Regions from separate parts of the Pseudomonas sp. YNh genome, predicted to be linked through region 1. Evidence: riboswitches for the same ligand, from Rfam matches in the RefSeq annotation. Region 1 holds a riboswitch; each other region holds the start of a gene.
What was found. Region 1 has a riboswitch for cobalamin ahead of WF331_RS06825 (TonB-dependent receptor). Riboswitches for the same ligand answer to the same signal wherever they lie in the genome.
Positions count from the first base shown of each region.

Region 2: linked by a shared signal. The riboswitch ahead of WF331_RS18030 (CbtB domain-containing protein) and the one ahead of WF331_RS06825 (TonB-dependent receptor) in region 1 are both predicted to bind cobalamin.
Region 3: linked by a shared signal. The riboswitch ahead of cobW (cobalamin biosynthesis protein CobW) and the one ahead of WF331_RS06825 (TonB-dependent receptor) in region 1 are both predicted to bind cobalamin.

Region 1 covers NZ_JBBMRJ010000005.1:219,902-223,169, reverse strand. The annotation lists gene WF331_RS06835 (GNAT family N-acetyltransferase) at 1-170, shown strand, start outside; gene WF331_RS06830 (outer membrane beta-barrel protein) at 303-1,049, opposite strand; cobalamin riboswitch at 1,211-1,417, shown strand; gene WF331_RS06825 (TonB-dependent receptor) at 1,528-3,268, shown strand, end outside.
Region 2 covers NZ_JBBMRJ010000017.1:34,250-37,517, reverse strand. The annotation lists gene cobM (precorrin-4 C(11)-methyltransferase) at 1-135, opposite strand, end outside; gene WF331_RS18040 (cobalamin biosynthesis protein) at 169-558, opposite strand; gene WF331_RS18035 (CbtA family protein) at 558-1,244, opposite strand; gene WF331_RS18030 (CbtB domain-containing protein) at 1,254-1,442, opposite strand; cobalamin riboswitch at 1,537-1,760, opposite strand; gene WF331_RS18025 (TonB-dependent receptor plug domain-containing protein) at 1,928-3,268, opposite strand, start outside.
Region 3 covers NZ_JBBMRJ010000012.1:140,047-143,314, reverse strand. The annotation lists gene WF331_RS14895 (ATP-binding cassette domain-containing protein) at 1-376, opposite strand, end outside; gene WF331_RS14890 (hypothetical protein) at 720-1,079, opposite strand; gene WF331_RS14885 (glyoxalase superfamily protein) at 1,076-1,453, opposite strand; cobalamin riboswitch at 1,555-1,770, shown strand; gene cobW (cobalamin biosynthesis protein CobW) at 1,871-2,938, shown strand; gene cobN (cobaltochelatase subunit CobN) at 2,942-3,268, shown strand, end outside.

The DNA.
Region 1 (3,268 bases):
TCGAAACGGTCGGGCGCTTGCCCAAGGCTTATCGCCATGCCCGCCTGGGGCTGGTGGATTGCCTGGTGATGTACAAGTGGCTGGCGGATGAACCGGTGGTGGAGAAGCCGCCACTGCTGATCGGGCGCAAGAATATCGAGGCGCGGGTGTCGCGGCGTCGCGGGCGCTGATCTTCTCTCGCAGGCTAGTCCTCTTCGCGGGTGAACCCGCTACCACAAGTACTGCGCAGCATTCAAAGACTGTGCGGTCCCTGTGGGAGCGGGCAAGCCCGCGAAGAGGTCGGGCCTGCTAAACGCTCAGTTTCAGAAGGCCAGGCCCACCTTCACCCCAAACTCGTCACGCTTGAGCTTGGTGTTGTCTGCTGCTGGCGAATCTTCATCCAGCTTGTATTCGGTTCGGGTGTAGTAAACACCCGCCTGCACCGGCATACCGCCCTGCTGGTTCATCAGCAACGTCACTTCGGCATACGGGTTGGTGCGGTCTTTCAGGTCGACCGTGTCGCTACCAAAGTCGTCAACCTTCAGCCGCGCGCGGCCGTCCAGGGTGTGGCGTGCCCCAACTTCCACGCGCAAGGTCGAGGCGTCGAACTGGTGGTTGTAGCCCAATGCCGCCTTGGCAAAGGGCGATTTCACCGTGAGCTTGGTATCGAGGTCGTTGATTTCCGGTTCGAAGCGCGACCAGCTGTAACCGCCGCCCACGGTCACGTCGACAAAGTTGCGAGCGTCCAGCGCCGCACGCCAGCCAAGGTCAAGGTCGGCCTGGGCCTCCTTGAGCTTGTTGTCGTTCTTCTTGCCGAATTTGGCTTCGGCGCCGAGCTGGTAGATGAAACCGGATTCGGCTGTCAGCTTGTTGCCGAAGGTGGCGAACACGCCGCCTTGGCCCATGTGTTCCTTGTCGCTTTCACTGCCACCTTCGAACTTGAACTTGTCGTAGGCGCCCTGCAGACCAAGTGTGAACAGCGGGTCGGTGCTGGGCGCGGCGGTGGCGGCCAGCGGCGCAGCGATCAGAGCGAGCAGGCAGGTGTGGCGCAACAGTTGACGAGCAGACATGCGGGAAGTCTCCATGACTTGATAACGAAAGGCGAACGTGCGGTTCGAGACAAACGCCGCGAAAAAAGTTCGAAAAAAAAATCACTAACCGCGCGCAACCTTGTGTTTTATCGCGGTATTCATGGGGCGCCAACATTTGACGCCACAGCGTTTCAGTGGTCAGATGCGCGCCAGTTTCAGGTGCCCTTCGCCGCCGCGCGCAGGGTGAAACGGGAAGCCGGTGCGTCGTGGTACCCACGACAAGTCCGGCGCTGCCCCCGCAACGGTAAGCGAGCGACCCCTTCGAGATACCACTGTGCACATGCATGGGAAGGTGAAGGTGTCATGCCCCTCGCAAGCCCGGAGACCGGCCTGGAGCGTCACTTGGCAACCCGCGGTGGGCGGGCGCAGGCCGGAATCCGTGCGCGCGCCTGCCTGCATGGTTCGCCTTTGCGTGTTTTCCACCGGGATCCATTCATTCCTGCAGCAGTGGAACGACATGTCCCGTAAGTTCAAGCTTCACCCCCTGGCGGCCTGCCTGGCCGTCGCCCTGCCGGCCCTGGCCGATGACCGTGACCCACAACCCCTGGCCTTGCCCTCCACGGCCATCACCGACACCCTCGACAGCCGGGCCATCGACCTGGCCACGCCAACCCAGGCAGGCTCGCGCCTTGGCCTCAGCGCCCTGGAAACACCGGCCAGCACCAGCAGCATCAGCGCCGAGCAGATCCAGCAGCGCAACAACCTCACCGTGCAGGATGCGGTAACGCGGTCGCCGGGCATCACCTTCGTCGGCTCCCCGGGCGACGGCGGCACCGGCCTGTCCGCCCGCGGCTTTGCCGGCCACAGCTCGGTGATGACCCTGTTCGACGGCGCCCGCCTGTACACCGGTGCCGGCACCCAGACGTTCCCTGTCGACCCGTGGATGGTCGAACGCATCGATGTGATTCGCGGCCCGGCTTCGGTACTGCATGGCGAAGGCGCCACCGGCGCGGTGATCAACGTGATCCCGAAAAAACCGTTTGCCGGTGAGGTGCGCAACCACCTGCGCCTGGGCTACGGCTCGTGGGACCGCCAGCAGCTGGGCCTGGACAGCGGCGGCAGCCTCAGCGAGCGCCTGAGCTATCGCCTCACCCTCAACCAGCAGGCCGGCAACGGCTGGGTCGACCGCACCACTTCGCGCAGCCTGGCCCTGAGTGCCGCGCTGCGTTTCGATGCCAGTGACGACCTCAGCTTTACCCTTGCCCACGACCGTGGCGATGCAGAGCCTGCCAACTACTACGGCACCCCGCTGATCGACGGGCACTACCGCAGCAGCCTGCGCAAGAAAAACTACAACGTGCAGAACGACGTGCAGCACTACGTCGATGAGTGGACCCGGCTGACCACCGACTGGACGTTGAACGACCACGTCAGCGCCAGCAACCAGCTGTACTATATCAAGAGCCGCCGCCACTGGCGCAACGCCGAAGACTACAGCTGGGACGCCGAGCGCCAGCAATTGCAGCGCGGCAGCTACCTGGAAATCAAGCATAACCAGGAACAGTTCGGCGACCGCCAGACCTTCACCTTTGACCACAGCGTGTTCGGCCTGGCCAGCAAGACCGTGGTCGGCGCGGAATACAACAAGGTCCGCTTCAACGTCGACAGCAATGCGCCCTACAACGATGTGGGCGGCGACTACATCGACCCGTGGCAACCAGAACCGGGCTGGTTTCACAGCGCCTCGCCGCTGCGCCCGCAAACCTTGTCCAGCACCCACACCTTCGCCCTGTTCGCCGAAAACCGCCTGCAGCTGAGCGACCGGCTGTCGCTGGTCACCGGCGTGCGCCGCGACCAGAACCACATCGACCGCACCAACCTGACCAACGACAGCCGCAGCGACCGCAGCCTGCAAGGTGGCAACTGGCGCGCCGGGCTGGTGTTCGCCGTCACCGACGACCTGTCGCTCTACGGGCAGTACTCCACCAGCCAGGAGGGGGTCAACAACCTCATCAGCCTCAGCCCCACACAGATGCACTATGACCTGACCGAGGCGAAGCAGACCGAGGTAGGCCTCAAGCAGCGCTTCTGGGACGGCCGTGGCGAATGGACGCTTGCCGCCTACCACATCGTCAAGAAGAAACTGCTGGTGGACGACCCGATCACCCACGAGAAGCAGCAGGCTGGGCAGGAGACGTCCGATGGCCTTGAGGCAACCCTGGAACTGGCCCTGGCGCATCAGTGGCAGGTATCGGCCA
Region 2 (3,268 bases), on a different contig from region 1:
GTGGCCGTCGAGCACGGCAGCAGGTACCAGTGAGCCGGCATAGATGATCACCGGGCACTGGCGGATCAGCCGTTGGCCCTTGACCGTGATCAGTTCCGGGTCGCCGGGGCCGGCACCGATGAAATACACCGTCATGGAAAGTCCTTGCAAGAAAGAGGAGCGAATTGTTCAGCAGGCCAGGGCGAGGGTCGCCGGGCCCAGTACCTGGCGGGTCAGCAGCAACCGGGCTGTGCTCCCGGGCTGCTCGCTGGCGAGGGCCAGCGCCGCGCTTTCGGCTACGCCCCAGCAGCCGCTGTGGGCATGGGCTGTGGCAGAGCGGTGGCTGAGCAGCGGCTCAAAGGCTTGCAGTTGCGCGCTATGGTACAGCACCAAAGGCAAGCCAAGGCGTTCGGCCAGTTGCTGCAAGCCGGCTTCGTCGGCCTTGAGGCTGATACTGGCAATGCCGCGCAGGTCGGCAAGCGCCAGGCCCTGGCTAGCCAGGGCTTGGTGCAGCAGGGTTTGCAGGGTGTCCACCGGGCAGCCCCGGCGGCAGCCGAAGCCGGCGTAGAACGCCGACATCAGGCCTGGCTGGAGCGGCGGAACAGCCACGCACTGAGCAGGCCCAAGGCTACCCAGAAGGCAGCGTTGGTCAGCCAGGAGGCCATCTTGAACTGGGTCTCCAGTGCTTCGGGGGCCAGGCTTTCATGTACTTCGGGCTGCGGAGCGCCGATTACATGGGGGATTACCAGCAGCACGGCGCCCAGCGCCTTCAGTAGCCAGTGGCGGGCGAACACCAGCAAGGCCAGGCCAAGGGCCGTGGCGCTGGCCGTGCCAATCCACCAGGCCTGGCGTTGCCCCAGGTCGGCGGCAGCAGTGCCGGGCAGCTCCGGTGGCAGCCCCAACGTCGGGGCCAGGCAGAACACGGCAAAACCGGCCAGGCCCCACAGCGCACCGGTGCCGGCACGCTGCGGTTCGCGCAGGCTGTAAAGGGCGGCGAGAATAAGGGCGAAGCCGACTGCGACCACCAGGTTGCCCCCGGTGGTGGACAGCACCCGCTGCCAACCGTCTTCCGGCGACCAGGCTTCGGCGCTGTGCTCATGGGCGGCCACTTCGCCACCATGTTCGTGCTGTGCGGCCGGGGCCGAGGATTCGTAGGTTTCCGCCTCAAGAATCAGCGGGGCGACCCAGAAGCTTTGCAGCAGGGTCAGCAGCAGGGCCGCAAGCAGCCCGCTGAAGCCCGCGGTACGGGCAATGCGCGTGATCATCAGGCGTACTCAGTGGCAGGGGAAGGCGGCGCTGTGGCGGGTGTCGTGGGCGGCGTTGTGCACGGCCTCGATGTGCGAAAAGCCGGCGAAGTACACCAGGCACAGGCCCAGCAGGCTGGCGCCGACGGCGATGACGACGCGCTGGCTGAGGGTGACGGGTGTGGCAAGGCTGTGCTGCTTGGTGCTGGTGACGGGCATGACGCGTTCCTCTGCTTTTTGTTGGCAACGGGCAAGCGCGGCATCCCCGATGCGTGGCCGCCCAGGGGAATGCAACAGCGCCCGCCCACCGCGGGGTGTTCATGAACGCCAGGCCGGTCTCCGGGCTTGCGAGGAGGAGCAGGGCTCCTGGAAAGCGTCACCTTCCCATGCCGGACTACATGGCACAGTGGTACAGACGCTTCACTCGCTTACCGTTGCGGGGGCAGCACCGGCCTTGTCCGGCCCTGATGGAGGGCCTGGGACGCACCGGTTTCCCGTTTCACCCCCTGTGGGGGCACCTGAACGTGAGGCATAAGGAGAGCATGGGGGCGGGGTTTGCGTCAATTGCCAAGTACCGAAGGTGCAAGGTACACCTGTGGGAGTGGGGTTACCCGCGAACACCGGCTTTGCCGGTGCCATGCACCGGGTTGGATGCTTCGCGGGTGAACCCGCTCCCACAGGCCAGGAGCAAATGTGCAGATGCTTCAGAAGTCATAGGCCAGCTTGGTGTACCAATAGCCGCCACCTGGGTGGAACGGTGGGTTGCCGTACGCCGCCTGGTTGCCGTTGGCGTTGTACACGCCGTTCTTGTCGGGTCGCACATTGAAGATGTTGGTGCCACCCACACTGACGGTCAGGCTGTCGAACAGCAGGTAGGACAGGTCCAGGTCGGTGATCCACTTGGCGCCGAAGGTGCGGTCCTGGGCCTGGTTCTGCTGCCAGGTTTCGACCTTGCCGTAGCGGGTGGTCTGCAAGGTGCCGGTGAAGCTGCCCAGCAACCACTGGCTGCCCAGTACCCATTTGGTTCTCGGCGAGGCTGCCACCAGGTCGCCCTCGCGGCCATGGCCGACCACGTCGATACCGGCGGCGGCCAGCGCTGCGGGCGTACCCCGGGTGCCGCGTACGGTCGTCTTGTTCCAGTTGAAGCCCAAGGTCCAGCGCACATCGCCCCAGGCACCGAACTCGCTGGTGTGGTCGCCCACCAGGTCGAGGCCGCGGGTGCGGGTGTCGAAGGCGTTGGTGTAGTAGTTGATCCAGGTTGTGCGTGCCAGGCCCAGCGATTCGAGGATGTCGCCAATGGCACCGGCACCGTTCTGCCGGTCGTAGAGGTTTTCGGTGAGCAGGATGCGGTCGTCAATGTCGATCAGGTAAGTGTCCAGGGTAACGCTGGTGCGGCGCGCCGGTTGCCAGGTCAGGCCAAGGCCGGCGTTGCGCGATTTCTCCGGGTCGAGCTTGTCGCCGCCGAATGCCAGCGCGGCGGCACTGCCGGGCGCCACGGTGCGGCGCAAGGCCGGCACTACATTGCCGTCGGCGTCCAGCGCGGTGCGGTTGTCGCTGACGGTGTAGCCGCTCTGGGTCAGCGACGGGGCGCGGAAGCCGCTGCCCAGGGTGCCGCGTACCGCCACGGTTTCGCTCAGTTCATAGCGTGAATTGAGCTTGAAGCTGGCGGTGTTGCCCGAGTCGTCGTCGTAGTGCTCGACGCGCGCGGCGGCGCCCAGGTACCAGCGCGGCGTCAGGTCCAGGCCGAGGTCGATGTAGGCGGCATAGTTGTTGCGCTTCACATCGGCCTCGTCTTCCGGGCGAATGGTCAGCGCAGCCTGGGCGCCCACGGCGGTCTGGCCGTTGGCCAGCGCATAGAGCGGGTTGGGGCGCCCGTCTGCCAGGGTAGCCGGGTAGGTGTAGGGCCCGACGCTGTAGGCGATTGGGTCGCCGGCGAAGGTCCGGAAGCGCTCCCAGCGGTGCTCCAGGCCGGCCGAGACGCGGGTCGGTACCGCCAGGCCGAACAGGCCATCGAAGGCGCGGGTGATGTCCAGGTTGTTCACCCA
Region 3 (3,268 bases), on a different contig from region 1:
GGTGCATCTGCAATTGCTCGCGGATATCCCAGCGCTCGCCAACGGTGTCGAAATCCTGGGGGTTGATGCTGCCTTGCTCGATGCGCTCGAGCGCCGCAACCACCGCCCCCACCTGCGCCAGGTCGGCAAGCGTGGCGCTGCGCTCGATTACCTGCTGGTTCAGCAGATGGACAGGCCCACGGCGCCTGCACTGGCCGCTGCTCGGTGCACGCTGGCCGGCGAGAACCTGCCCTAGCAGGCTCTTGCCCACGCCATTGCGCCCGACCAGGCCGGTACGCCGTTGGTCGAAGGTTTCGTTGAGGTCGGTAAACAGTACCCGGCCATCAGGCAAGGCCAAACAGACGCTGTCCAGCGTCAGGATCGACGTGTTCGTCATGCACAACTCCACAAATGCCGCGACATCTCCGGAGCAAACCGGAGGCTGAAGACTGGCCGTCGAATGGACGGCGGCATTAATGGCGCATTGGACGAATACCTCATACTGGGGGAGTGCGTAGCCTAACGGCCCGCTGGGGGCGGGTAAAGTACCGCCCGCCGTGTATGGGTTTCCTGCACGGGCCTCATCGCCGGCAAGCCAGCTCCCACAGGAACTGCGCTGCCTCCAGGCCGGCGCGGTCAAGGTGAGAACTGCGCTGGCTTCAGGCCGGTGCGGTCAGGTGGGAGCTGGCTTGCCGGCGATGCGCCGCGTGAGCGGCGCCCGATCTTGACTGGCCCTGAGCTCAGTGCCCCGTCAAGCGCTTGGCCCAGTCGCCTCCGTGGCTCTGTTTGCAGGCCTCTTCGCTGTCAAACCGTACATGCCAGGCCGGGTGATCCAGTTGTATGCCGGCGTGGTCCAACGCCTGGCGGGTCAGCGCAAGCATGCGTGCCTTTGCTTCACCCGCCACAGCAGCGACTTTCTCGGCCTCTTGGTCAAACACCCAAGTAATACGCAGGCTGGCCGGGAAGTTCTCAGGATCCAGGCGATGGGTGAGCCAGGTGAACCCGACGATTTCTGCCTTGGCGGTTTCACAGGCGTCCGTCAGGCACGCTACCAGCTCCCGCTCCAGGCGGGCCATTTCGCGTTTGCCCAGCGCCTTCACAGGTTGGCCTCGTCATCGATCTGCTGGCAGAAGCGCAGGCGGTTGCCGAACGGGTCGCACACCTGCATCTGCAGGCCCCAGTCCAGGCGCTCGGCTTCGGGCCGGGCGTAACCGTACTGTTTGCCTTGCAGTTCATGCTCCAGCGCCCGCAGGTCGTCGAGGCGGGCAAACACTGTAGAGCCGGGGCAGGCATCGCCATGGTGCTCGGTAAGGTGCAGTATCAGGCCATCACGGTGAATCTGCATGTACAACGGCAGGTCCGGGCTGAAGCGGTGCTCCCAGTCCAGGCTGAAGCCGAGGAAATCCATGTAGAACTCCCTGGCCTTGTCGACCGAGAAGATGCGCAGTACCGGTATGGCGGGGGCGAGGGGCATGGGGCGTCCTTGACAGTGGGCAAAGTCGCCACTGTACCGCAGTGCCGCCAAGAGTTGTCGGCACGCCCCGCAGCAATGGTTGACCACCCGCCAGCCACTGCGTAGCCTTGCCACTTCGAGGTTCTTCGGCCAGGCCGAAGCTAAGACGGGAACGCGGTAAAAGCCGCGGCTGCCCCCGCAACTGTAAGCACCGACAACGGATCGACACAGCCACTGCGCCAACGCGCGGGAAGGCGTCATCCCGCCAGCCCGCGGTTCAACTGAACGGGGGATGGAACGGTGCAAGCCAGGAGACCTGCCTCGCAACGTTTTCGACTTTCAACCGGGCGGGGTGATCCGGTGGCGAACAAGCCCGGCCGGCCTGGCCCGCGGCTGTCGTCCTGCATGCCCGCGCCACTCTGCCAAGGGCAATGCGACATGAAAACACTGGCCAAGCTTCCCGTTACCATCGTTACCGGCTTCCTCGGCTCGGGCAAGACCACCTTGCTGCGCCACATGCTCGACAACGCCCAGGGCCGCCGCATTGCGGTCATCGTCAACGAATTCGGCGAACTGGGCATCGACGGCGAAATCCTCAAGCAGTGCAGCATCGGTTGCACCGAGGAAGAAGCCAGCGGCCGTGTCTATGAACTGGCCAACGGCTGCCTGTGCTGCACCGTGCAGGAAGAGTTCTTCCCGGTCATGCGCGAGCTGGTAGCTCGCCGCGGCGACCTGGACCACATCCTGATCGAGACCAGCGGCCTCGCCCTGCCCAAGCCGCTGGTGCAAGCCTTCCAGTGGCCGGAAATCCGCAACGCCTGCACTGTCGACGCGGTCATCACCGTGGTCGACAGCCCGGCCGTGGCCGCCGGCACGTTTGCCGCCTACCCGGACCAGGTCGATGCCCAGCGCAAGCTCGACCCTAACCTGGACCACGAATCGCCACTGCATGAGCTGTTCGCCGATCAGCTGGCCAGCGCCGACCTGGTGGTACTGAACAAGGCCGACCTGATCGACGCGGAAGGCCTGGCCAAGGTCCGCGCCGAAGTGGCCGAAGAACTGCCGCCGGCAGTCAAGGTGGTCGAGGCCAGCAGCGGCAAGCTGCCACTGGAGGTGCTGCTGGGCGTGGGCGCCGAGTCCGAGGCACACATCGATGGCCGCCGCACCCACCACGATTCGCACCACGACGGCGATGATCATGACGACCATGATCACGACGCCTTCGATTCCATCTCCATCGACCTGCCAGAGGCTGACGAAAGCCTGCTGCTCGACGCCCTGACCCAGCTGGTGGTGGAATTCGGCATCCTGCGCGCCAAAGGTTTCGCGGCCATCCCGGGCAAACCGATGCGCCTGCTGGTACAAGGCGTGGGTACGCGTTTCGACAAGCACTTCGACCGCGCCTGGCGTGCCGACGAGCCGCGCATCACCCGCCTGGTGCTGATCGGCCAGGAACTGGACGCTGCCCAGCTGGAAGCGCGCCTGCGCCAGGCCTTGGGCGCCTGACCCGTGCACCTGCTGCGGACCCAGCCCGGCGGCTTCGTGCCGGACGACAGTATTGCCGATCTCGGCCAGACACCCGCCGAGCTGGTGATTCTCTGCAGCGGCGATTCGCACCTGGCGCTGCTCGCCGATACCGCCGAGCAATTGCCTGAAGGCTTCCCCAGCCTGCGCCTGGCCAACCCGATGCAGGTGCAGAACCACGCTTCGGTCGACCTGTATGTCGACCAGGTGCTGCGCCATGCCAAGGTCATCCTGGTGTCGCTGCACGGCGGTGTCGGCTACTGGCGCTATGGTGTTGAACAACTGGTCGAGCTGGCCGCCCGTGGCGTGCAG